DNA from 2 places in the Staphylococcus lutrae genome. Region 1 is predicted to be linked to the other one. Evidence: riboswitches for the same ligand, from Rfam matches in the RefSeq annotation. Region 1 holds a riboswitch; the other holds the start of a gene.
What was found. Region 1 has a riboswitch for FMN ahead of B5P37_RS11495 (ECF transporter S component). Riboswitches for the same ligand answer to the same signal wherever they lie in the genome.
Positions count from the first base shown of each region.

Region 2: linked by a shared signal. The riboswitch ahead of ribD (bifunctional diaminohydroxyphosphoribosylaminopyrimidine deaminase/5-amino-6-(5-phosphoribosylamino)uracil reductase RibD) and the one ahead of B5P37_RS11495 (ECF transporter S component) in region 1 are both predicted to bind FMN.

Region 1 is NZ_CP020773.1:2,471,745-2,483,369, reverse strand. Features, by position in the region: gene fur (ferric iron uptake transcriptional regulator) at 18-467, shown strand; gene xerD (site-specific tyrosine recombinase XerD) at 513-1,400, shown strand; gene B5P37_RS11525 (DUF309 domain-containing protein) at 1,739-2,242, opposite strand; gene B5P37_RS11520 (segregation and condensation protein A) at 2,341-3,069, shown strand; gene scpB (SMC-Scp complex subunit ScpB) at 3,059-3,601, shown strand; gene B5P37_RS11510 (pseudouridine synthase) at 3,602-4,339, shown strand; gene B5P37_RS11505 (response regulator) at 4,454-5,176, shown strand; gene B5P37_RS11500 (ATP-binding protein) at 5,163-6,902, shown strand; FMN riboswitch at 7,116-7,253, shown strand; gene B5P37_RS11495 (ECF transporter S component) at 7,317-7,862, shown strand; gene B5P37_RS11490 (ferredoxin) at 8,224-8,472, opposite strand; gene B5P37_RS11485 (helix-turn-helix domain-containing protein) at 8,577-9,524, shown strand; gene B5P37_RS11480 (RecQ family ATP-dependent DNA helicase) at 9,517-10,893, shown strand; gene B5P37_RS11475 (LysM peptidoglycan-binding domain-containing protein) at 11,064-11,625, shown strand, end outside.
Region 2 is NZ_CP020773.1:230,307-241,931, reverse strand. Features, by position in the region: gene B5P37_RS01140 (FAD/NAD(P)-binding protein) at 1-1,032, shown strand, start outside; FMN riboswitch at 1,194-1,328, shown strand; gene ribD (bifunctional diaminohydroxyphosphoribosylaminopyrimidine deaminase/5-amino-6-(5-phosphoribosylamino)uracil reductase RibD) at 1,490-2,533, shown strand; gene B5P37_RS01130 (riboflavin synthase) at 2,538-3,167, shown strand; gene ribA (GTP cyclohydrolase II) at 3,181-4,362, shown strand; gene ribH (6,7-dimethyl-8-ribityllumazine synthase) at 4,380-4,844, shown strand; gene B5P37_RS01115 (proline dehydrogenase family protein) at 5,124-6,107, opposite strand; gene B5P37_RS01110 (hypothetical protein) at 6,574-6,906, shown strand; gene B5P37_RS01105 (alpha/beta fold hydrolase) at 7,389-8,213, shown strand; gene B5P37_RS01100 (L-lactate dehydrogenase) at 8,372-9,322, shown strand; gene B5P37_RS01095 (transcriptional regulator, SarA/Rot family) at 9,683-10,093, shown strand; gene mnmM (tRNA 5-(aminomethyl)-2-thiouridylate-methyltransferase MnmM) at 10,225-10,788, opposite strand; gene mnmL (tRNA modification radical SAM protein MnmL/YtqA) at 10,785-11,625, opposite strand, start outside.

The DNA of each region.
Region 1 (11,625 bases):
AGAGGAGTGAGGCTTCCGTGGAGGAAAGACTAAATCGCGTGAAGCAACAGTTGCAACAGTCTTCATATAAATTAACACCACAACGTGAAGCAACCGTACGGGTATTAATCGAAAATGAGGCTGACCATCTTAGTGCCGAAGATGTGTATTTAAAGGTGAAAGAAAAAGCACCAGAAATCGGATTAGCAACTGTTTATCGCACGTTAGAATTATTAGCCGATTTAAAAGTTGTTGACAAAGTGAGTTTTGGCGACGGCGTATCACGGTTCGATTTAAGAAAAGAGGGGTCAAAACATTTCCATCATCACCTTGTATGTATGGAGTGTGGTCGTGTAGATGAAATTGATGAAGATTTGCTTCCTCAAGTCGAGGAGCGTGTCGAAAACGAATTTAACTTTAAAATATTAGACCACAGACTAACATTTCATGGTATTTGCGAAACATGTCAAAAAGAGGGAAAAGGCTAACCATCCATTTTCATGAAAGCTGTGGATGAGAATTGAGGTCATCAAATGGAAGAAATACGAGATGAATATTTGCGGTTTATTCAAATAGAAAAAGGCTTATCCCAAAATACGATTGCAGCATATCGTCGAGATTTAAATCATTATTTGTCATATTTGGCCCTTCATAAGGTTACGAATTTAAATTTTGTTCATCGCCAAATGATACAAGAATGGTTTGGTCATCTTCATGATGAAGGGCGGTCTACAAAAACGATTGCACGTTTTACTTCAACGATTAGAAGTTTTCACCAATTTGCACTAAGAGAGAATTACACTTCCCATGATCCTACCGTACTGATTGAAACACCGCAATACGAACGTAAACTTCCTGATGTATTGTCCATTGCCGAAGTTGAGCAATTACTCGTCACACCAGATGAAGGAAGAATCAATGGTTACCGTGATAAAACCATGCTTGAACTGCTATATGCAACAGGCATTCGTGTGTCCGAACTGATTCATATTGAAGTTCAAGACATCAATTTAATGATGGGTTTCGTAAAAGTTTTTGGTAAAGGTAATAAAGAACGCATTATTCCGTTAGGCGAAACAGTGATTGATTGTTTAACCCATTATATGCAACATATCAGACCTCAACTGCTGAAACATACGGTCACCCATGTCCTATTTTTAAACTTGCATGGCAAACCTTTATCGAGACAAGGCGTTTGGAAAATCATTAAACAAACAGGGCTCAAAGCGGGAATCTCAAAACGGTTAACACCGCACACGTTGCGCCACTCATTTGCGACCCATTTGCTAGAAAACGGTGCCGACCTTCGCGCTGTGCAAGAAATGTTAGGCCATTCTGATATTTCCACGACACAACTTTACACACATATCACTAAAAATCAAATACGCAAAGTTTATCAAAACTTTCATCCTCGTGCCTAAATTAAGCAGTATTTTAATGGCCCATTTGAAATATACAATTCGTTTTTTCATGCGGAGGACAGAACAATGAAAACGAGACGTTGACATCCTTTCTACATTTCAAATCGTCAGATGTTAGCACATCGGCACACACAACGATCCCATGAACTTCTGGCGAGTGTCTCATTGTACGCGCCTCCCATTTCACCTTTAATGAAATCTACGCGCAGTGAAGCAAACCGGCTTCCCCCGTACCATCGTACTATAAGCCGAACGGTATCATGCGTTATGACGAATAACAACATATCATGTAACCATACGCCCTATCTTAATCCCGGCTTTCATTCTCAATAGATAACTTATTGTCGACGTTTTTCATATGCAGCCATACGTGCAGCAATAACTTCTGAACGATCTCGAAGTTGATGATGATGTAAAATGAATGGTGTTTGTACAACGTTCTGTGTCACTTCAAAATGTGGGTAATGGTGTTGAATCGTATTCATCATATTTGCGGTCAACGGTAAACAAACTGGATAAAACGGCTTTTGCTGTCCAGCATCTTGTATTAATTGGAGCAGCATCTCGAAATATATCTCAGAGTTCAACCCTAAAATTTCCCACGTCTTCTGAGGGTGTTTGATACTGATTTGATAGGCTTTTTTAAATGATTTATGTGCACCTTTAAAATTTCCCCTACGATAATGATAGCAACCCGTGGCGAGTAAAATTAAACCGACAACGGCATCTCCTTTTGAAAAGGATTGCTGCATTTTCCATGCTTCCTCTAAAATATCATGACAGAGAAAATAATGTTGTTCATAATGAAATTGGTAATAGTAGTGAAGCAAGTCCTCTTCCATTATTGAATCACTCCAATCATTTATTGTTATACATAAAACATGTTATAATATTTTTTGTTATGATGCACATTACACGCGTTATGAAATGAGGTACACCCATGTACGAAGTGAAATTAGATGCTTTTAATGGTCCACTCGACTTATTATTGCATCTTATTAATGAATTTGAAATTGATATTTATGATATTCCTATGCGTGCCTTAACCGAGCAATATATGCAATATGTGCACGCAATGAAAAAGTTAGAAATTAATATTGCGAGTGAGTATTTATTAATGGCCTCTGAGTTGTTAATGATAAAAAGTAAAATGCTCTTACCTGAACCAACACCTGAGTGGATTGATGAGGAAGATCCGCGGGAGGCATTGGTCGAAAAACTCATCGAATACCAAAATTTTAAAGCGTATTCTGAAATGCTTGAAGAGAAACGCTTGGAACGTGAACATTATTTTACAAAACCGCCGACAGATTTTTCACATTATGAACAATCTGAACGGCTTCCAGATCATACAACGTTAGATTTAACAGATTTGATTGTTGCTTATCAGAAAATGAAGACACGTGTTTCATTAAAAAAGCCGACCAGTGTCAATATACGTAAGGAAACGTATACCATTCAACAGTCGACGACGTACATTTATGATAAATTAAAATCTGTACCAAAGCTTACTTTTTTTGACCTATTTTCATTTAATGAGTCAATCGAACATGTTGTCACTCATTTTCTCGCTTTGCTTGAAATGTCAAAAACAGGAATCATACAACTGCAACAAGTACAAGCCTTTCATAATTTTGAAATCATCAAAGGAGTTAACTATGACGCTTAATCTATCTGAGGCACTCACTGCTGTGCTATATGCTGTAGGAGAGGACGGGATTGATGAGTATCAATTAATGTCGACACTTAATGTTGACAGTACCACGCTCAACACAGCGATTGATACACTTAAAATACCAGGTTTGATGATACAAAAATTTGGACAAACCTATGTCCTGACAACCCAAAAAGAGGCTGAACCTTACATTGAATCACTCATCGTCAATAAAGCTTCTGCTAAACTGTCTCAAGCCGCAATGGAAGTTCTCGCCATTATTGCATATAATCAACCTATGACAAGAAATGATATCGAACTCATTCGTGGGATTCAATCTGACGGTCCAGTTAAAACATTGATTGCGAAAGGACTCATCGAAGCACGAACGAATCCTGAATCAAGAGGACAACAATTATTTACTACAGATTTATTTTTAAATGTATTTGGGATGGAAAGTCTTGCATCACTGCCAACGACGGATGACGAGGAAGAAGAGATAGAATCGTTTTTCAGTCAATTGGTTAATCAGAAGGGAGATTCATAAATGAGTCAAGATCTAGAAAGATTACAAAAACGTATCGCAAGTAGCGGTTATACATCTCGGCGCAAAGCTGAAAAGTTAATACAAGAAGGAAAAGTACAAGTCAACGGAGAAACGGTCACTGCGTTAGGTACAAAAGTACGACCATCTGATCGTGTCAGCGTTGAAGGTATTCCGCTTGAACAAGAAGATAAATTATATATCTTATTCTATAAACCCGCACAGGTGATCACAAGCGTTTCCGATGACCGAGGTCGCCAAGTCGTAACAGATTATTTTGATGATCTTGATACACGTATCTATCCAGTAGGGCGCTTAGATTATGACACATCAGGTTTGCTCTTGCTGACAAATGATGGCGCTTTTACAAATTTAATGACGCACCCCCGTTATAAAATACCTAAAACCTATGTCGCTAAAATTGAAGGCTACATTTTGAGAGAACAAGTGAAACAACTTGAAAAAGGGATTCAATTAGAAGACGGGATGACGCAACCCGCAAAAGTGAAAGTTAAAAAACAAAATAAAGAAAAAGCAACTTCATTGGTAGAAATTACAATTACAGAAGGCCGAAATAGACAAATCCGTCGTATGTTTGAACATTTTGGGTTTAAAGTACAAAAATTGTCTCGCGTCTCATTCGGTCCACTAACTTTAAAAGGGTTAGGTGCGGGAGAAGGCCGTGTGCTTTCCCCTCATGAAGTAAAATCATTACGTCACTTAGCTGAAAATGGACAGTAGGGAATGAATGATAAAGGGCAGCATGCTGGCTATTGTTTTATTATATTCCCTGTTATCAATATGATATAATATGTTTTAGTTAGTAATGTCACCATGTGTGGGAGGTATGTCATGATGACTAATGAAATCTTAGTCGTAGATGATGAACATCGTATTAGAAAATTATTAAAGCTATATTTAGAAAGAGAAGGCTATATCATTGACGAAGCCAGTGATGGTCGGGAAGCTTTAGAGATGGCAACAAAGCATGATTATTCATGCGTTTTGCTAGACTTGATGTTACCTGAACTCGATGGACTTCAAGTTGCAGTGAAATTACGTGAATTAAAAGATACACCTATCATTATGCTCACTGCAAAAGGTGAAGAAAACAATCGGGTTGAAGGCTTTGAATCTGGAGCTGATGACTATATCGTCAAACCATTTTCACCGCGTGAAGTCGTCTTGCGAGTAAAAGCGTTATTGCGCCGTACAGAATCTAGTAGAGCCGAGCAAAATGAGCCTCATGCACGTGATATGATTGAATTCCAACATTTAGTCATTGACAACGATGCACATAAAGTTTTAGCGGACGATACGCCAGTCAATTTAACACCTAAAGAATATGAGTTACTGATTTTCTTGGCGAAAACACCGAATAAAGTTTTCGATAGAGAACAGCTTCTTAAAGAAGTATGGCACTATGAATTTTATGGTGATTTGAGAACAGTGGACACACATGTCAAACGATTGCGTGAAAAATTAAATCGAGTTTCTGCAGATGCAGCTAAAATGATACAAACCGTTTGGGGCGTAGGTTATAAATTTGAAGTGATTAAGTCTGATGAAACGACTTAATAATGTTGTCGTAAAACTGTGGTTAACTATTATTTTAATAGTAACGACAGTTTTAATTTTATTAAGCGCTGCGCTGATTACGTTTTTTCAATATTATTTCACGCAAGAAACTGAAAATTCTCTATATAAAAACGCCAAAAATGTCCATCATGTTCTACAAAAAAATGATAATCGCAAACTTGCAATTGAGCATAGTGAAGCTTTATTAGAAGACAATAAAGGATTAATCATTTTACCGGATCGTGCAAATATGAATCAAAATGACGCGATCAAACAAAAAATGTTAAAAGAAATTAGCCAAGGGAAAAATTTCGAACGTGTACTTAATGAAAACAAACCTGAGTTATATCATGTGACATTTGATATCGAAGGGAAAACACATACCTTTATGTTGTTAGGTTATCCTTCTAAAGGGGAGAATCAACAAGCGTCTGTCATCTTTATTTACCAAGATTTAAAAAGTATTGACGACACGACTCATATTATTACAATTATTATATTAATCACCGCTGTCATATTTTTAGCAGTTACAACGGTATTTGCTTTTTTCTTGTCTACTCGAATTACCCATCCTTTACGCCAATTAAAAACACAGGCAAAAGAAGTTGCTCGTGGCAATTATGTCAAACGTGTTCCAATACAAACCCGTGATGAAATTGGTGAATTGGCGATGACATTTAATAAAATGAGCAGAAGTATCCAAACGCATATCGATGCACTCACCACTTCAAAAAACGTAAGAGACACACTGATTAACGCGATGGTTGAAGGCGTGCTTGGCATTAACCATAAACGAGAAATTATTATTTCAAATGCATTAGCTGAGCGCATGCTTGAATCTATGGGCACTGCTGAACGAGAAGTCTTTGATCGACAAGTAGAAGACACATTTTCAAGTCAGAAGACAGAATACAGAGAATATGAAATGCATCAGCGATTCTATGTCATCATTATGAGCCATATTGATAAAATCCAAACCAATGGTCAAGGCGGGCTTGTGGTCATTGTACGTGATATGACGAATGAGCATGAACTTGAACAAGTCAAAAAAGATTTTATCGCAAGTGTCTCACATGAATTACGTACACCGATATCTTTATTACAAGGGTATACTGAATCCATTGTGGATGGTGTAGTGACTGATCCAGATGAAATCAATGAGTTTTTAACGATTGTCCTCGATGAATCAAAACGTTTGAGTCGGCTTGTGAATGAACTGTTAAATGTTGCTAAAATAGATGCAGAAGGCCTTAATGTGACACAAGAAGTTCAACCGATGCAAGAATTAATCAAAAAAATGTCTTCAAAATATCGTTTACAAGCTCAAGAACTTGAATTAAATCTTGACTTTCAAATGGATGGTGAAATGACAGCACCTTGGTATTACGATTTCGATCGAATGGAGCAAGTTTTAACGAATCTTGTCGATAATGCATCACGTTATACGCAACCTGGAGATACCATTTCTATCCAAGCGACTGCAAATAAGGATTACCAAATTTTAACGGTTGAGGATACAGGCGTTGGAATTGCCCCTCAACATCTACAAAAACTTTTCGAACGATTTTATAAAGTCGATTCCGCACGTAAACGGGGGACTCAAGGAAGCGGTCTTGGCCTGTTTATCACACGGATGATCGTCAATGCGCACGGGGGACATATTGAAGTGAAAAGTAAGTTGGGTGAAGGAACGCAATTCACCATTCAATTACCTAAAAAACCGTAAACGCATCACATCAATCTTTCTTACTCGCGTTCAGCAAAGATGTACAATACATCTTACTGAACGCTTTCAATTTGTTCTAATCGTTGTGAAATAACCTAAATCCGTCCCTCCAATATCGTCATTCCCTTTAATGGTGCACCAATGGATATGGATTGCAAATTAATTGTATTCACACCTGTAGTCATGTAAACTATTAAAGAAAATAATAAAAAAATTCATCTTCGGGGTCAGGTGAAATTCCTAACCGGCAGTAAATTAAGCCTGCGACCTGCAATAATGTATGTCATTGTTGCAGCTGATCTAGTGAGATTCTAGAGCCGACAGTTAAAGTCTGGATGGGAGAAGATGGAGGTTTATTTGTGATGCATTAATATACCTCCTATTCAACTCAGATGAATTGATTTGGAGGTTATTATGAAGCAAAAGCAAACGAGACAAATGATTACCATTGGGATGCTGAGTGCAATTGCCATTGTGCTCATGTTTATTAAGTTTCCACTACCTTTTTTACCCCCTTATTTAACGATTGATTTTAGTGATGTCCCCGCTATTCTTGCGACATTCACGCTCGGTCCGATTGCAGGGATACTCGTGGAACTCATCAAAAATTTACTCAATTTTTTCTTTAACATGAGTGATCCTATTGGTCCTATCGCTAACTTTTTAGCTGGAACAAGTTTGTTGTGGGTCAGTTTCCAAATTTATCGTTCAAAAAAAACAATGTCGCAACTGGTATTAGGTTTAGTCATTGCGACACTCGTCATGACAATTGTTTTAGCTATTTTGAACTATTTTGTCCTGTTACCACTGTACGGATTGATTATGAATTTAAGCGATATTACACACAATCTTAAACTCATCATTGCTGCAGGGATTATTCCTTTCAATCTGATTAAAGGGACATTGATTTCGATTATTTTTGTACTTTTATATCGTCGTATTGGGCATATATTAAAATAAAAATCGCATGACATACTTTTGATTCAAAATCAAAGTGTGCATGTCAAAAAGCCACAAAATGCATGAATTTATGCACGTTGTGGCTTTTTATAATAATAGGGGACAAAACCATGTAGGTCTATATGCGTGTCATCCAAGGAGTCAAAAGCTTAGACTTATGCGTGATTAAAAAGGTGAAACACCTTCATAACCGTTAAAGCGTCCTTAAATGACAATCCATTTCAGCAAGCTTATCGATAGTGAATTTCAAGTCCTTTAACATCCCCTACATATGATAGTGGCTTGCCCCTTCATCTTAGTTTACTTAAACCTTTAGTTGTTTTATATTTATATTATAGACATCGTGTCTTTCACTCTATAATTATTCAAATTTTAATGCGTCACCATCAAATGACTCTTCTTCAACTTTAATCGAGTCAGTCGGGCAACCTTCGAATGCATCTTCAAGATCTTCATACAATTCCTCAGGCACTGGAGTTGTCCCTTGGTTGTCATCTAAAATCACATATGCAATCCCTTCATCGTCGTAGTCATAAATGTCTGGAGCCGCTGCACCACATGCACCACATGCGATACAAGTATCCATATCAACAATTGTGTATTTCGCCAATTTAATTCGCCTCCCTTTTCAAAGTACCATACGCACATTATAATTTTATTGTAGTTCTATGGACTTGTTTTTTCAATATATCCGTTTTTAATCGAGGTCTAAACATGAAGCATTTCATTCATTTTTTATATCATCATGCATCAGCCTACAAAACTAAAAAAAGCATCTTTAATATTATCATAGGTAAAAAAACTCATCAAACTTTTTTTGATGCCGTTTCTTTAAATGTACTGTCATTATTTGGTAGTGTACCCACGTTGACACCAGAACAATTCGAAAAGGTGATTCGTTGTGATGATGTACCTCAGCCCATCTTGACGGATAATCATGTTCATTTTCAAACATTAGTAAAAACATTTGAAACATTACAATTACTCGTTCAAACGTATTCCTATATTAAACATGATACGCGCGCTTTTTTGCCAATTACGTCAAATACTGATATTCATCATAAAGTTCGACATCTCTATCATGACATCGTTCATCATGACCAAACAGAAGCATTTGAAAATGAACTATTTAAGCTGTTTGAGACTTTACATTCAACGGATGACACTCCCAAATATGCACATTACCTACTGACGGGATACGATGAGCCCATGTATACGCGTCAACAAATATGTGCCATAGAGTCAATCGACATGGATGACTTATTCGTAGCACTGTATCAAGAATATTTGATGATTTATCGTATATTGAAACAATCATCAAGTTTTCCGATACTGTCGCAATGTATCATGTCTATGGACGTCTCTGAACGTGTCTACAAGACTTATCACTTGTTACAAGACACCCATGCGATTCCTTGGATTGCCAAACAACAGCAAGTCAAAGAGACCACTGTAGAAGATCATATCCTTGATTTATTTATGAAAGAAAAGTTGACCAACTATGCTGATTTTTTTAAATCGCCATACCAACCCTTTGTCACCTACTATCACGCACACCCTTATCAGCGACTTAAAGTTTATAAGGAACGCTTTGAGGCATTATCATATTTCGAAATAAAACTCGCCATTATCGGATATACAAAAGGAGAATTACATGCTTAACGCTGCTTTGAACCGTTATTTTGGTTTTTCAACATTCCGTCCGGGCCAAGAAGACATTATCACCAGTGTGTTAGCCGGGCAACATACGTTAGGAATTTTGCCTACAGGAAGTGGTAAATCCCTTTGTTATCAATTACCAACATATATGCTTAAAAAACCTACACTGATCATCTCGCCCTTAATTTCATTGATGGATGATCAAGTAATGCAAATGAAAATGCAAGGCGAGCAACATGTTGTTGCGATACATTCAGGAATGGATCACACTGTCAAAAAAAGGGCGTTACAACAATTATCACAATCAAGATTTATTTTTGTAAGCCCAGAATTTATTTTGCAATCCCATCATTTCAAACATTTTCAAAATCTTACATTTGGTTTAATTGTATTCGATGAAGTTCATTGTTTATCTGAATGGGGATTTGATTTCAGACCCCATTACGCATTGATGGGGCGCATCACCAAACATTTTAAAAACGCAACAGTTCTTGCGTTAACGGCGACAGCAACACGACATTTACAAAAGGATTTACAACGCATCATCGCACAACCTGTCCACGTCATCGAACATTCCATGGATCGACCCAACGTCTCGCTGTCTGTCAAATTCATGGCATCGTATGAAGAAAAAATAGATTGGCTATTGGACTTTATAGCAACATCAGGACCTACCATTGTCTATGTGTCCTCCAAAAAGGTAAGCTTAGATTTAGCAGAGAAAATTTATCAATCTGGTTATTTAACCGGCATCTATCATGGAGACTTAACTTATCAAGAACGCCATACCGTTCAACAGCAATTTTTAAAAAATGACATCCGTATCATTGTTGCAACGAGTGCATTTGGTATGGGCGTCAACAAGCCTGATATTCGTACTATTGTTCACTTTCACCTCTCATCATCGCCTAGCAACTACTTACAAGAGATTGGTAGAGCTGGACGTGATGGATTACAAAGCCAAGCGATTGCACTATTTCAACCTGATGATCAATATTTAATGGAGAACTTAGCCTTGTCCCATTTAATTCGTGAAGCGGATATCGACTTATATGCGCATGGGCAGATGATTGATACTGAAAAGCTTGAAATTCTTGACATTTTAACAGCATACTATGCCATGCCTGAACTGAAGCAAATTTTCAAAAAAAATGAGGCGTTGAAAAGTCAAGGCTACCGACATATGTATCATTACATCTTTACCCAACAATGTCGACGTCAATTATTGTTGGATTATTTCGGTATGTCAAAAGAAACAACGACACAATGCTGTGATCAATGTGAAGCAATTGTGCCTATTGTAGAAAAAAACAGAAAAAAAGTGAAAAGAAAATTAACGTATGAAGAAAAACTATCCCATTTATTAGAATAGATTCCACGATGCTTTAACTTTTGATTTAAAGTCGTTATAATTTAAAATGAATGGTATCAACATCATACAACACAGCATTCAAAATAAAAATGAAATGAGCAGAGTGAAAATGTCTCGAGGTTTCATTTTCAAAAAAGAACCATAAATTAATAAAGAAAGGATGATTCTTCGTGTCGAAAGATAATTTTAAAGATGAATTTGAACGAAGTCGTCAAGAAATAAAAGCCCATCATCAGGAAGAGACGACAGAAATCAACCACAATGAAGATGAACAACCTCAAGTAACTCAAAAAGAACAACAATTCCCACCACGAAATGCTTCTAGACGTCACAGAAAAAGAGACTTTGGTATAGGAAAGTCAAAATCAACAGAGCAACCACATACGACAAAACAGCCTCAACAAGTGACATCACAACAATCTGAATCAGAGATGACTGAACCGTCAAATGAACAAGACACGCATGGACAGGTGCAAACAAGTACACATCAAGCAGCACCGTCTCAACCCAAAACAACATCTCATTCTAAACCAAAATCTGGAACACGCCAGTCAGCATCTCACGAATCTCAACATAAAAATGAGCGTTCCGATAAAGAGACATCTAAAAATGTAGCTGCATCGACGCAACATCAACAGACTGATAAAAAAACAGAGGCGCATGTGAAAAATGCAGCAGCAACTACTGCCGCAACACACAGTTCAGACATAAAACAGACAAATGACACGAAAC
Region 2 (11,625 bases), 290 kb from region 1:
GCAAATCAAACTTTATCTGAAGTCAATGGTAATGATACAATTGCGATTTTAGGGACTGGGCTTGCTAGTTTAGATGTCGTACGATATGCCTTAGCACACCATCAACATAAACCAATCATTTTGGCGAGTCGCACTGGTAAACTGCCGAGTGTACGGGGGGACATGCAAAGTATTACATTTAAATATATAACTGTAGAGAAATTTGATGAGATAAAAGCAGAAAATATGGGTGTCGTCCCTCTTGAAATGGCAGTGAATTTGTTTAAAAAAGAATTTGAGGATCGTGATATTCCATTAGAGAAGCTCCTTAAGCGTCGTAAATATGATTCTATTTATGATTTGAAATATGATTTAAACCATCCTAAAGAGGTCGGGGCATTACAAAGTATGTTTGAGGCTTTAAAAGAGAATATGGATTGGATTTGGAACAGTTTGAGTCGTGATGATCAAGCACATTTTCTGAACAAATATCATCGCTATTTAAAAGAAAACACAAATCCAATGCCGCGTGAGACGGCACAACAATTAATTAAAGAAATCGAAGCAGGTCATCTTCATGTGTTATCAGGATTATCACATGTGCGTCGGTATTACGGGAAATATCGTTTGCGTTTTAAAAATGTCACTGAGGAAATGAAAGTCGATGTTATGATCAACGCGACAGGTCCAAAAAAACATTTGAGTCAATTAGATGAGGACGATGCGTTGCTCATTGATCTTGAGAATCGTCAAATTATACAACCGCATCCACAAGGTGGCATTCAAATTGTTCCGTCGACAAATGAAGTGATTAGCCCTTTATATGGAACGTTGAAAAATATGCGTGCGATGGGTCAAATCACAAACGGAGTTAATTTTGAACGCAATGGTGTGAATATGATTGTACAACAGGCTGTTCGTGCAGTAGAAAACTTGTATGAAACGTATCAGGCTCAAAAAGCATTGGACAAAGAAAAAAGAAAACAACAACAAAAAACCCAACATAAGCAACAAAAAAAGAAAAAAGCCAAAAAGAAACATCATAAGAAATAACCTGACACTGAGTCATTTGGAAATAGCAATTGATGCACAGGAGATAAAAATATTAATTTTTAATAGTATAAATGTTTGTAAAATATTCATAGATAAGATAAGATATACGCATAGTCTTGGCAAGAGACTATGCGTATCTTTTATTCTCAATACAATTTCATATATTCTTTCGGGGCTGGGTGAAAATCCCAACCGGCAGTAAATCATAAGCCTGCGACCTGTATCAAATTTTTGATATGGCTGATCTAGTGAGAATCTAGAGCCGACAGTGAAAGTCTGGATGGGAGGAAGAATAGTAACGGCATTTTTCACATTAATTTTTTAAATATATAATGTGAGTTTATTTGTCGTATCTAAAAAGTTGAATGAAAACAGATTCAATCTGAATTGAAGATTTTTCATACATCCTACCACTCGAAGTCGACAATCGAGTGTTTTTTTATTGAGGTGAAAGTCAATGCAATATTTAGAATATGCCATACAGTTGGCTGAAATGGTCGAAGGACAAACCGGTACGAATCCTGCTGTTGGTGCAGTCATCGTCAAAAATGGACGAATCATAGGTATCGGTGCGCATTTGAAAAAAGGCGAGAAACATGCTGAAGTGCAAGCAATCGATATGGCAGGTGAAAGCCATGTCAAAGGTGCAACAATATACGTTTCCTTAGAGCCATGTTCTCATTATGGCCATACGCCGCCATGTGCGCAAAAGATTATTGATACAGGTATTTCCAAAGTTGTATATGCAGCGAAGGATACAACTTTAAAAGATACAGGACATGCCATGTTGCGAGATCATGGCGTGGAAGTCGACTATCGACCGCATCCTAAAGCAACACAATTATACACGGAGTTTTATCAAAGTAAGCGTGCAAGTTTACCGATTGTGACAGTCAAAGTCAGCGCAAGCATGGATGGTAAACAAGCGACAGATGATTTCAAAAGTCAATGGATTACATCAAAAGCAGTAAAAAAAGATGTTTTTCAATTGAGGCATCGACATGATGCGATTTTGACTGGGAATGGCACCTTAATGCATGATAACCCTAGTTTAACAACACGATGTGAGGATGGTCACCATCCAGCGAAAGTGATTTTATCACGTTCTGGCCGTATCGATTGGCAAGCGCAACTTTTTCATGATCAAACAACACCGATATACGTCTATACTGAAAATGAAACGGTTATTTCACCGTGGGCGCATGTGGTGTTGATTCGAATGAATTCGGTTGAGATTGAAGCCGTGTTAAAAGATTTATATCAAAAAGGTTATGGTCGTGTTCTTGTCGAAGCAGGACCAAACGTAACATCACAATTTTTAGCGTCATATTATGTGACAAACTTCATCCTATATGTAGCCCCGAAATTAATAGGTGGTCAAGGAATTAATCAATTTTTTCATACGGAAAAAGTCACACCCCTTGATCAACTTCCACAATTTGAAATTGTACAAACAGATATACTAGATACCGATTTGAAACTACGATTGAGAAGGAAGTGACATCATGTTCACAGGTATCATAGAAGAAGTGGGTACAATTCAACATATTCAAACGCATCATCCCATTACAGAACTGACAATTCAATGTCAAAAGATAATCAGCGATATGCAGATTGGTGATTCGATTAGTGTGAACGGGACATGTTTAACAGTCACCCGTTTTAATAGCGATAGTTTCACAGTTCAAGTGATTAGAGGTACAGAAAATAAAACGTATTTGGCGCGGTTAAAAGTAAAAGATCACGTCAATTTAGAACGTGCTTTACGTCCAATAGATCGACTAGGGGGACATTTTGTTCAAGGTCATGTAGATGGTCGCGGTGTGATAAAAAATATACAAACCTCACAAAACGAATGGATTTATACGATTTCAGCAGATGAATCGCTCATGGCTCAAATGATTCCTCAAGGTTCAATCGCTGTTGATGGAATTAGTTTGACAATATTTAAGAAATTATCAAACCAATTCGAAATTCACCTTATTCCAGAAACACGAAAAGCAACAACACTGTCTACAAAAAAGCAAGGGGATCAAGTCCATTTGGAGACAGATTTGCTATTTAAATATGTAGCATCATTGACGCAACAAAATTCAAAGCTTTCAGTTCAAGACTTACTGAACGCTGGTTTTTAAAGGAGGGGATTTCGTGAAACGAGATACTATTGAAGCAGCCATTAATGCATTGAAACAAGGAGACATGATTATTGTTGTAGATGATGAAGGACGAGAAAATGAAGGGGACTTAGTTGCTATTACAGAGTGGATGCACGATGACACGTTAAATTTTATGGCACGTTATGGAAGAGGTTTAATCTGTGCCCCCATTACTGAAGACATTGCTAAGCAAGCAGGCCTTGAAAATATGGTGAAGCGAAATAATGATCCACATGAGACGGCTTTTACATATAGCATTGATCACGTTCAGTCAACAACTGGAATTAGTGCAATTGAAAGAACACAAACAGCACGCGCACTGATAGATGATGAAATGACGGCGGATACTTTTTATCAGCCTGGGCATTTATTTCCGCTGATTGCTAAAAGTAACGGTGTACTCGAACGTCGCGGTCATACTGAAGCGACAATAGATTTAGCACTTTTAACGGGTGCACGCCCAGCTGGTGTGATATGCGAAATCATGAACGACGATGGTAGTATGGCTAAAGGTGAACAACTTGAAGCATTCAAAATGGAACACAACCTGAAAATGATTACGATAGATGATCTGGTGGTTTATATTAAAAAGCATCGTCAACTGATTTCAGCAGAAGCAAAAATCACTTTGCCGACTCGTTTTGGCACTTTTGATATGTATGGTTTTACTTCAAAAATCGATCAACAAGAACATTTAGCACTTGTCAAAGGGGATTTTTCAACGACGATGAATGTGCGTGTTCATTCTGCCTGTGCAACTGGAGATATTTTTCATAGTGAGCGATGTGATTGTGGTGCGCAGTTAGAAGCCGCGATGACCTATATCCAACAACATGGGGGAATGATTCTTTATTTACCTCAAGAAGGACGAGGTATCGGTTTAGTAAATAAATTAAAGGCATATGAGTTAATCGAAAAAGGACATGATACGGTTTCGGCAAATGAGGCACTTGGTTTTGAACCGGATTTACGTGAATATGACGTTGCTGCTCAAATTTTAAAACATTTTGGCGTTACATCAGTCCGCTTATTAAGTAATAACCCAGAAAAAATACATGGTTTGACACGGTATGGTATTCAAATCGAAGAAAGAATTCCACTCGTCACAGAATCAAATGAGCACAATCATGATTATATGCAAGTCAAAAAACATCAAATGGGTCATTTAATATAAATCAAGGAGGTATTTTTATGAAATTTGAAGGGCAACTTAACGGCGAAGGATTAAAAATTGGGATTGTAGTGAGTCGGTTTAATGATTTGATTACCGGACGTTTACTTGATGGGGCAATGGATGCATTGAAAAGGCATCAAGTTGCAGAAACAGACATTGACGTTGCACACGTACCAGGCGCATTTGAATTGCCAATGGTAGCAAAGACAATGGCGCAAACACGTCAATATGATGCAATCATTACATTAGGCTGTGTCATTCGTGGGGCAACATCACATTATGATTATGTGTGTAATGAAGCGGCAAAAGGGATTGCTAAAGCGAGTGATGATACTGGAATTCCAGTGATTTTTGGTGTGTTAACAACAGAAAACATTGAACAAGCAATTGAAAGAGCCGGTACAAAAGCAGGGAATAAAGGTGCAGAAGCTGCAATTGGAGCAATCGAAATGGCACGTCTATTAGAACAGTTCAGTAGATAAGTATAGGTGCGGATTGACACTCAGCGTGTGTCCGTAAACATCAAAATGATTATTGTGAAAATGCATTGAACAAAATGGGATGTGCACTTCTAAAAGCAAGAATATAAAAGAGAAGAAGGAGATTTGCGTTGAATATCGCCCTTTATTTTGCTTCTTCAACGGAATTTCTCTTTATCGAGAGGGGGATGATCAATGCCATGGATAAAAATGGGATTTTGTCATCCCTCTCTTGTACTCTAGTTATGATGCATATATTGAAAGCACTGAGACTCAAGGTGATTAACGTTTTTTTAGTCGATTTAATAATGTCACGACACCCGCACTAACAGCGATAAACGTGATCAGTGATTTCGGTTTGACAAATTCTTTTAAAGCAAGCGTAATATTTTGAGGTCTTTCGGCTAAACGACGCATAAAATAACCAAACCAATCGTCACCAAATGGAACATAAATTGTGAAATGATAGCCTTCATTCGCAATAGATTCTGCCAATTCTGATCTAAAACCATAAAGCATTTGAAATTCAAATTGCGATTTATCAATATGATGTTTTTCGGCAAAAGCTTTAACATGATTAATAATCTTGTGGTCATGTGTCGCAATTGAAGTGAAATTTTCAGCAGTGAGTAATCTTTTCTCGATTAATCGTATATAGTTTTCGTCGATTTCCTCTTTAGTTTGATAAGCAATATACGAGGACTCTTTATACGCCCCTTTGACAAGACGTAAACGCAAATCGGGATATTTGTCGATCAAGACGTCTGCTTTAAACAAATACGCTTGAATCACGGTACCTACATTGTTATATTCCGCTTTTAAACGATCGAGTGTTTGAGTAATATCAAACAAACTTTCATATTTTTCAGTGTCGATGTTAATATGCATTTGATTCAATTCATGTGCTTTTGCTACGATTTCGTGAATATTACGATACGCCAACGCACGGTCAAATTCAGAGCCAAGTTGGCTTAATTTCACAGATATATGTGCATTTAAATGATTTTTGTGAATGGCTTCCATTACTTTAAGTATTTTGTCTTTTGCAGCAATGGCATCACGTTCATTGTTGACAAATTCCCCAAGATTATCAACAGTGGCCGCGATATTTTTTTTGTTTAATTTTTTAATTGTTTCAACCACATCATCAATCGTATTGCCTGCGACGACTTTTTTCGCCCCGAGTGAAGGTCCTACTGTTTTCGCTGCTGAATTTAAAAATGCATTATTAGATAATGCCATGAAAAAGTTTTTGACTAAGACCATTCTAAATTCCTCCCAGTTGTTCATGTTTTATCAATAGTGTATCACGAACATATCATAGGGGAAAACGTTTTCACATTAAAAAATATATTTTTATATAGGTAATGTATCATGTTAATTTGAACTAAATGTGAAGATGAATTTATTTATTTTTGAGTATTCGTCGCAATAGGTTCTTGAGCAATAGCAGTCATTAATGGCGCACTGAGTAGAAGTAAAATACATACCATACATTTAATGATAATTTTCATAATATACTCCTTGCTAAATGGTTTTGTTAAGCATAATCTAACATATTGATGTCAAGTTAACATGAAGTCTGTGTGAAGAGTTGCTGAAGTGATGTAAATCGCGCATTATTTGTTAATTTTTTGTAAATTGTTGCGCAGAAATCTTAATAAAATCTTTAAATGATTGGAAATACACGCGTGTTAAAATAAATGTAAATCTATATTAAGGGAGATAAGCAATGTTTAGAGATTTAGCATTCTATATATTTGGGACGTCGTTAGATACGTTTGTCCAGTATTTTGTTTTTGAACTTTTGCTACTCGTTATATTGGGATTGATTGTTGGTGTTGTCACGAAAAAAACATGGCCAGTGGTCGTCTTAATCATAGGATTGAATCTCGTTGATGCTGGAATTGTAGCTCAGTTTAATGCATCTCAAGGCGATGGCACGTTGTTGGGACAGTTAATGGGATTGATTGTTGCCAAATTTTTCCCTACTTTTTATGAGCTATTGTTAACGATTTTAATTTTACGATTCAAATTTGTTCGTAAAACATTTAAACTCGTTTAAGTGAAGCAATGGTCAAAAAGTTGTTTTTAAAGCTATCGGTATAAAAGTACAGTTTTGAAAAAGCAATTAAATATAAAATGATTCAAAGTGCCCCTGTCTATCAACGAGCCTGTCTCGATTGCTAGACAGGGGTAAAATCTTGACGTTAGGAAAAAGAACATCATTTTAAAGTGCACTTAACATCTGCCAAATTAGTCAATTTGACTACGTTCATCGGTGAAAACGATACATCAATGGTGCAAGATTTACGAATGTGCACTTTCATCTCGCTGATTGTCGTTGCAATAAATACCCATCGCATAGATCACAAGGTGTTCAAATGCACATTATTGGCAACGTTAATGTGATGATGGCGATTCATACTTGAGCGATACGACATTTCAAATTTGACGCCATTTTTTTGATGTTTATAGTCGCACTTTTAAGACAACTCACGATATAATGAAAATAAGAATATATAGAATGAGAAAGGATAATGCATGATGTGGAAATGGGAAACTGAGGGTGAAGCGAAAGGTGTTGTCGTCATTGTACACAACATGTTGGAACATACAGGGCGATATGCCTTTGTCATTACACATTTAAAACGTAATGGCTACCACGTTATAATGGGAGACTTGCCAGGTCAAGGTCAGACTTCACGTATGCATAAAGGACAAATTGAGCACTTTGAACTATATCAGGAACGTGTATTGGAGTGGATGGAAATTGCCGAAGCGTACCATTTGCCTACTTTTATCATTGGTGTGGGCTTGGGCGGATTAATCTGTGTTAATTTGTTGGAGAAAGTCAACCTAGACGTTGAAGGGGTCGTCCTTATCTCGCCTCTATTAGCGTTCCAAAAAAATTACAAAACACGCAAACACTTTTTAACTTCAAATGTTGGTGATATTTCAAAAGGCGCGAAATTTGATTTAGGAATTGAACCCGCACATCTGACACGTCATCCTGAAGTGCTTGAAGAAATGGAAAATGATCCAATGATGTTGAAAAAAGTAAGTTATCATTGGTACAAAGAAATCATTCGAACGATGAAAGAAACGGCCGATCACCTTGACCGGTTAACGCCTAAACCGATGTGCATTATGTATGGCACGGAGGATAAGATCACTGATACAACCGTAACACGTGAACTACTTCAAAAATTGCGATTTGAAGAGGTATACTTTAAGGCGTGGCAAGATCTTGAACATGAAATTCATAATGAACCTGAACGTGAAGCGGTAATGCGCTATGTTTTGAGCTTTTTAAATAATAATGTCTTTGCAGCGGGATATGTCATTGATGATGCAAATAGCTTGAGATAGCGAAGTTTTCTACATGCTGCGCACCTCGTTATTGGAAATTTGGGAAATTAAAAATTTATGATTGAAAGACATTTGAAAACATGTTAAATTATAAATGTGAAAAGAATCACAAGCAATTAATTTCTACCAAATACGGCATAGTAGGAGAGTGTTTTTCAATGAAGAATAAAGGCAATAAAGTAGTATTAGTCGGTAATGGCGCAGTTGGAGCAAGCTATGCTTTTACAATGGTTAGCCAAGGTGTAGCGGATGAACTCGTGATTATTGATATCAATAAAGACAAAGTGTTGGGTGATGTTTTAGATTTAAACCACGGCGCACCATACGCAGAATCGCCGGTAAGAGTTTCAGCAGGAGAATACTCAGATTGTAAAGATGCTGATTTAGTTGTGATTTGTGCGGGTGCCCCTCAAAAAGTTGGAGAAACGCGTCTAGATTTAGTAGAAAAGAATGCGAAGATATATCGAGAAATTATCTCATCCATTATGGCGAGCGGCTTTGATGGTATCTTTTTAGTGGCAGCAAATCCTGTAGATATTTTAACGTACGTGACTTTAAAATACTCTGGCTTACCGAAACATAAAGTTATTGGTTCAGGCACAATATTAGATACAGCACGATTTAGACATCTGCTCGGTGAGGCATTTGATGTTGCGCCAAGTAGTGTACATGCGAATATTATCGGAGAACATGGTGATTCTGAAGTTCCGGTTTGGTCGAGCGCGTCAATTGCAGGTGTATCGATTTACGATCAATTGAAAAATGATCCAGAACGTGAGCACCTCATCGAAGAAATTTATGTAAAAACACGTGATGCAGCATATGACATTATTAAAGCTAAAGGTGCAACATATTATGGTATTGCAATGGGGCTTATGCATATATCAAAAGCGATTTTAAAAAATCAAAATGTCGTATTGACTGTTTCGAGTTATTTAGAAGGTGAATACGGACACGAAGGGGTGTATACAGGCGTGCCGACTTTAATCAATGCTGAAGGTGCAACACGTATTATTGAAACGCCTCTAAATGAAGATGAAACAGAAAAATTTAATAAATCAGTGCATATTTTAAAAGAGATGCAAGATTCAATCTCACACTTACTGTAAAAATTTATTTCAGGTAAGTAAATAAGAAAACGGTATATCTGAATCGTGCCACTGTATTAAAAAGCTAGGGATTTGCGTTATGCAACCTAGCTTTTTTGTGGTTTAGTGGGATTGTTTAAATAGAAGCGTTGATCAATCAGGAATTGGATTGTTTAAAACAGTTCGACATTGGTGGATGATTGTTTTAAATATATTGATTATGGTAAACCAATGTGATAAAAGAATGAGTTTTTTAATATGAATAAATGACGAGCATTCAAATTTAAAAACGACAAAATATTACAATTATATTAAATAGGATTGGATTTTGATTTTAAGGGTATCTTTAAAGGATAGGTAGGATAAGAATGGAGGCTAATTATGGCTGAAAATAAAAATTATAATGTGAGTGATATCATATTACTCGATCAATTACAAAAAGAAGTAGAGGCAATTTTTAATGCAATAGAGGACCAATTTCAATTAGGAAAAGAAGAATTTTTAATTTTACTAACGCTTTGGGATAAAGGATCAATGACGCTCAAAGAAATGGATGATTATGTAAAAGTTAAAACGTATAAGCGGACGAGAACATACAATAATTTAGTAGAAAAGAAATGGATTATCAAAGAAAGACCGTCCGATGATGAGCGAACAGTGATTATTCATTTTAACGAGAACAAAGTCAGTGATAAGCAACAGTTAATTAACTTTACATGTATAGAGATTGAGAGCCGAGAAGCACATCTACAAGCGTTATTGAATTCCATTATTCATGGTTGTGACTTGTAGGTCAAGGAAGAACAAATGCGTGATTGTTTAAAGAATGACACCGTCTTAACAGATAAAAATAGAACAGGCATAAATTAAACCAGCGATTCACTGAAAAATGTGTAACGCTGGTTTAACTATTGGGTTTCAATTTATGCACGTTTTTCGATAGCAACAACATAAGGGGGTTGGTTTTGCTGATTGATAAATTCATATTTAATCACATGTCCAAGCTGTTGATCAAAAGTGGACAAATAGTCGATCAGTGCGCGACTTTCTATTGCACCTTCTTCATGTCCAGGGTAAACCACCAGTACAATGATGCCTTCGGGTTGAAGGACCTCAAAAATCCGTTCAATGGCTGTGATAGTGGTGGACGCATGTGTCACAATGCGTTTATTTCCTTTAGGCAAGTAGCCGAGATTAAAAATGGCAGCATGAATCTGATTGCGATGACTTTCTGGGATATGAGCAATGATATCTTCATGACCGACTTGAAAGAGTGTTACATGATCAAATGATTGTACTTTTTCTTGCGTATGAGAAATGGCGTCAGCTTGAATGTCACACCCATAAACATGACCATGTGGGACAAGTTTAGCTAAAAAAAGCGTATCATGTCCATTTCCGCATGTTGCATCGATAACTACACTATCAGCTGCGACGTGGCTACGAATGAGTGATTTGGCAAAGGGTAAGATGCGTGAAACAATCATCGCGTGACCTGCGCTTCGAAATATTGCCCTTGGACGGTACCGCGGCGTGTGAGTTCAGCATCAATTTCATTTAAAATTTCCCATTTGTTAACACTCCACATCGGACCCACCATTAAGTCTATCGGCCCATCACCAGTAATTCGGTGGACAATCATCTCTGGTGGAAGTTGCTCAAGTTGATTGCAAACGAGATTGACATATTGTGCGCGTGTCATAAATTCAAGTTGTCCTTTTTCATATTGTTTCATCATTGGTGTCCCTTTTAATAGGTGAAGTAGATGAATTTTTATGCCTTGAACATCCATACTTGCAACCGCTTGAGCTGTTTCCATCATCATTTGCTCATCTTCACCAGGGAGACCATTGATAATATGTGTACAAACATTGATGTGATGTTGGCGTAATTTAGCGACTCCCTCATAATAACAAGTCATATCATGCGCACGATTGATAAGATCTGAAGTCTTTTGGTGAATGGTCTGCAACCCTAATTCGACCCACAAATAAGTGCGTTGATTTAATTCTGCTAAATACTCTACAACGTCATCAGGTAAGCAATCTGGACGTGTTCCAATTGAGAGACCTACAACACCTGGCTGTTTTAATGCCGCTTCAAATTTTTCGCGCAAGACTGCGACAGGCGCATGTGTATTCGTAAATGCTTGAAAATAAGCAATGTATTGACCTTCTTGCCATTTTTCATGCATTTTTGTTTTTATTTCTTTAAATTGTACATCGATAGAATCTGCACGATTTCCAGCAAAATCGCCGCTCCCAGCTGCCGAACAAAACGTACATCCCCCATGAGCCACAGTACCATCTCTATTTGGACAATCA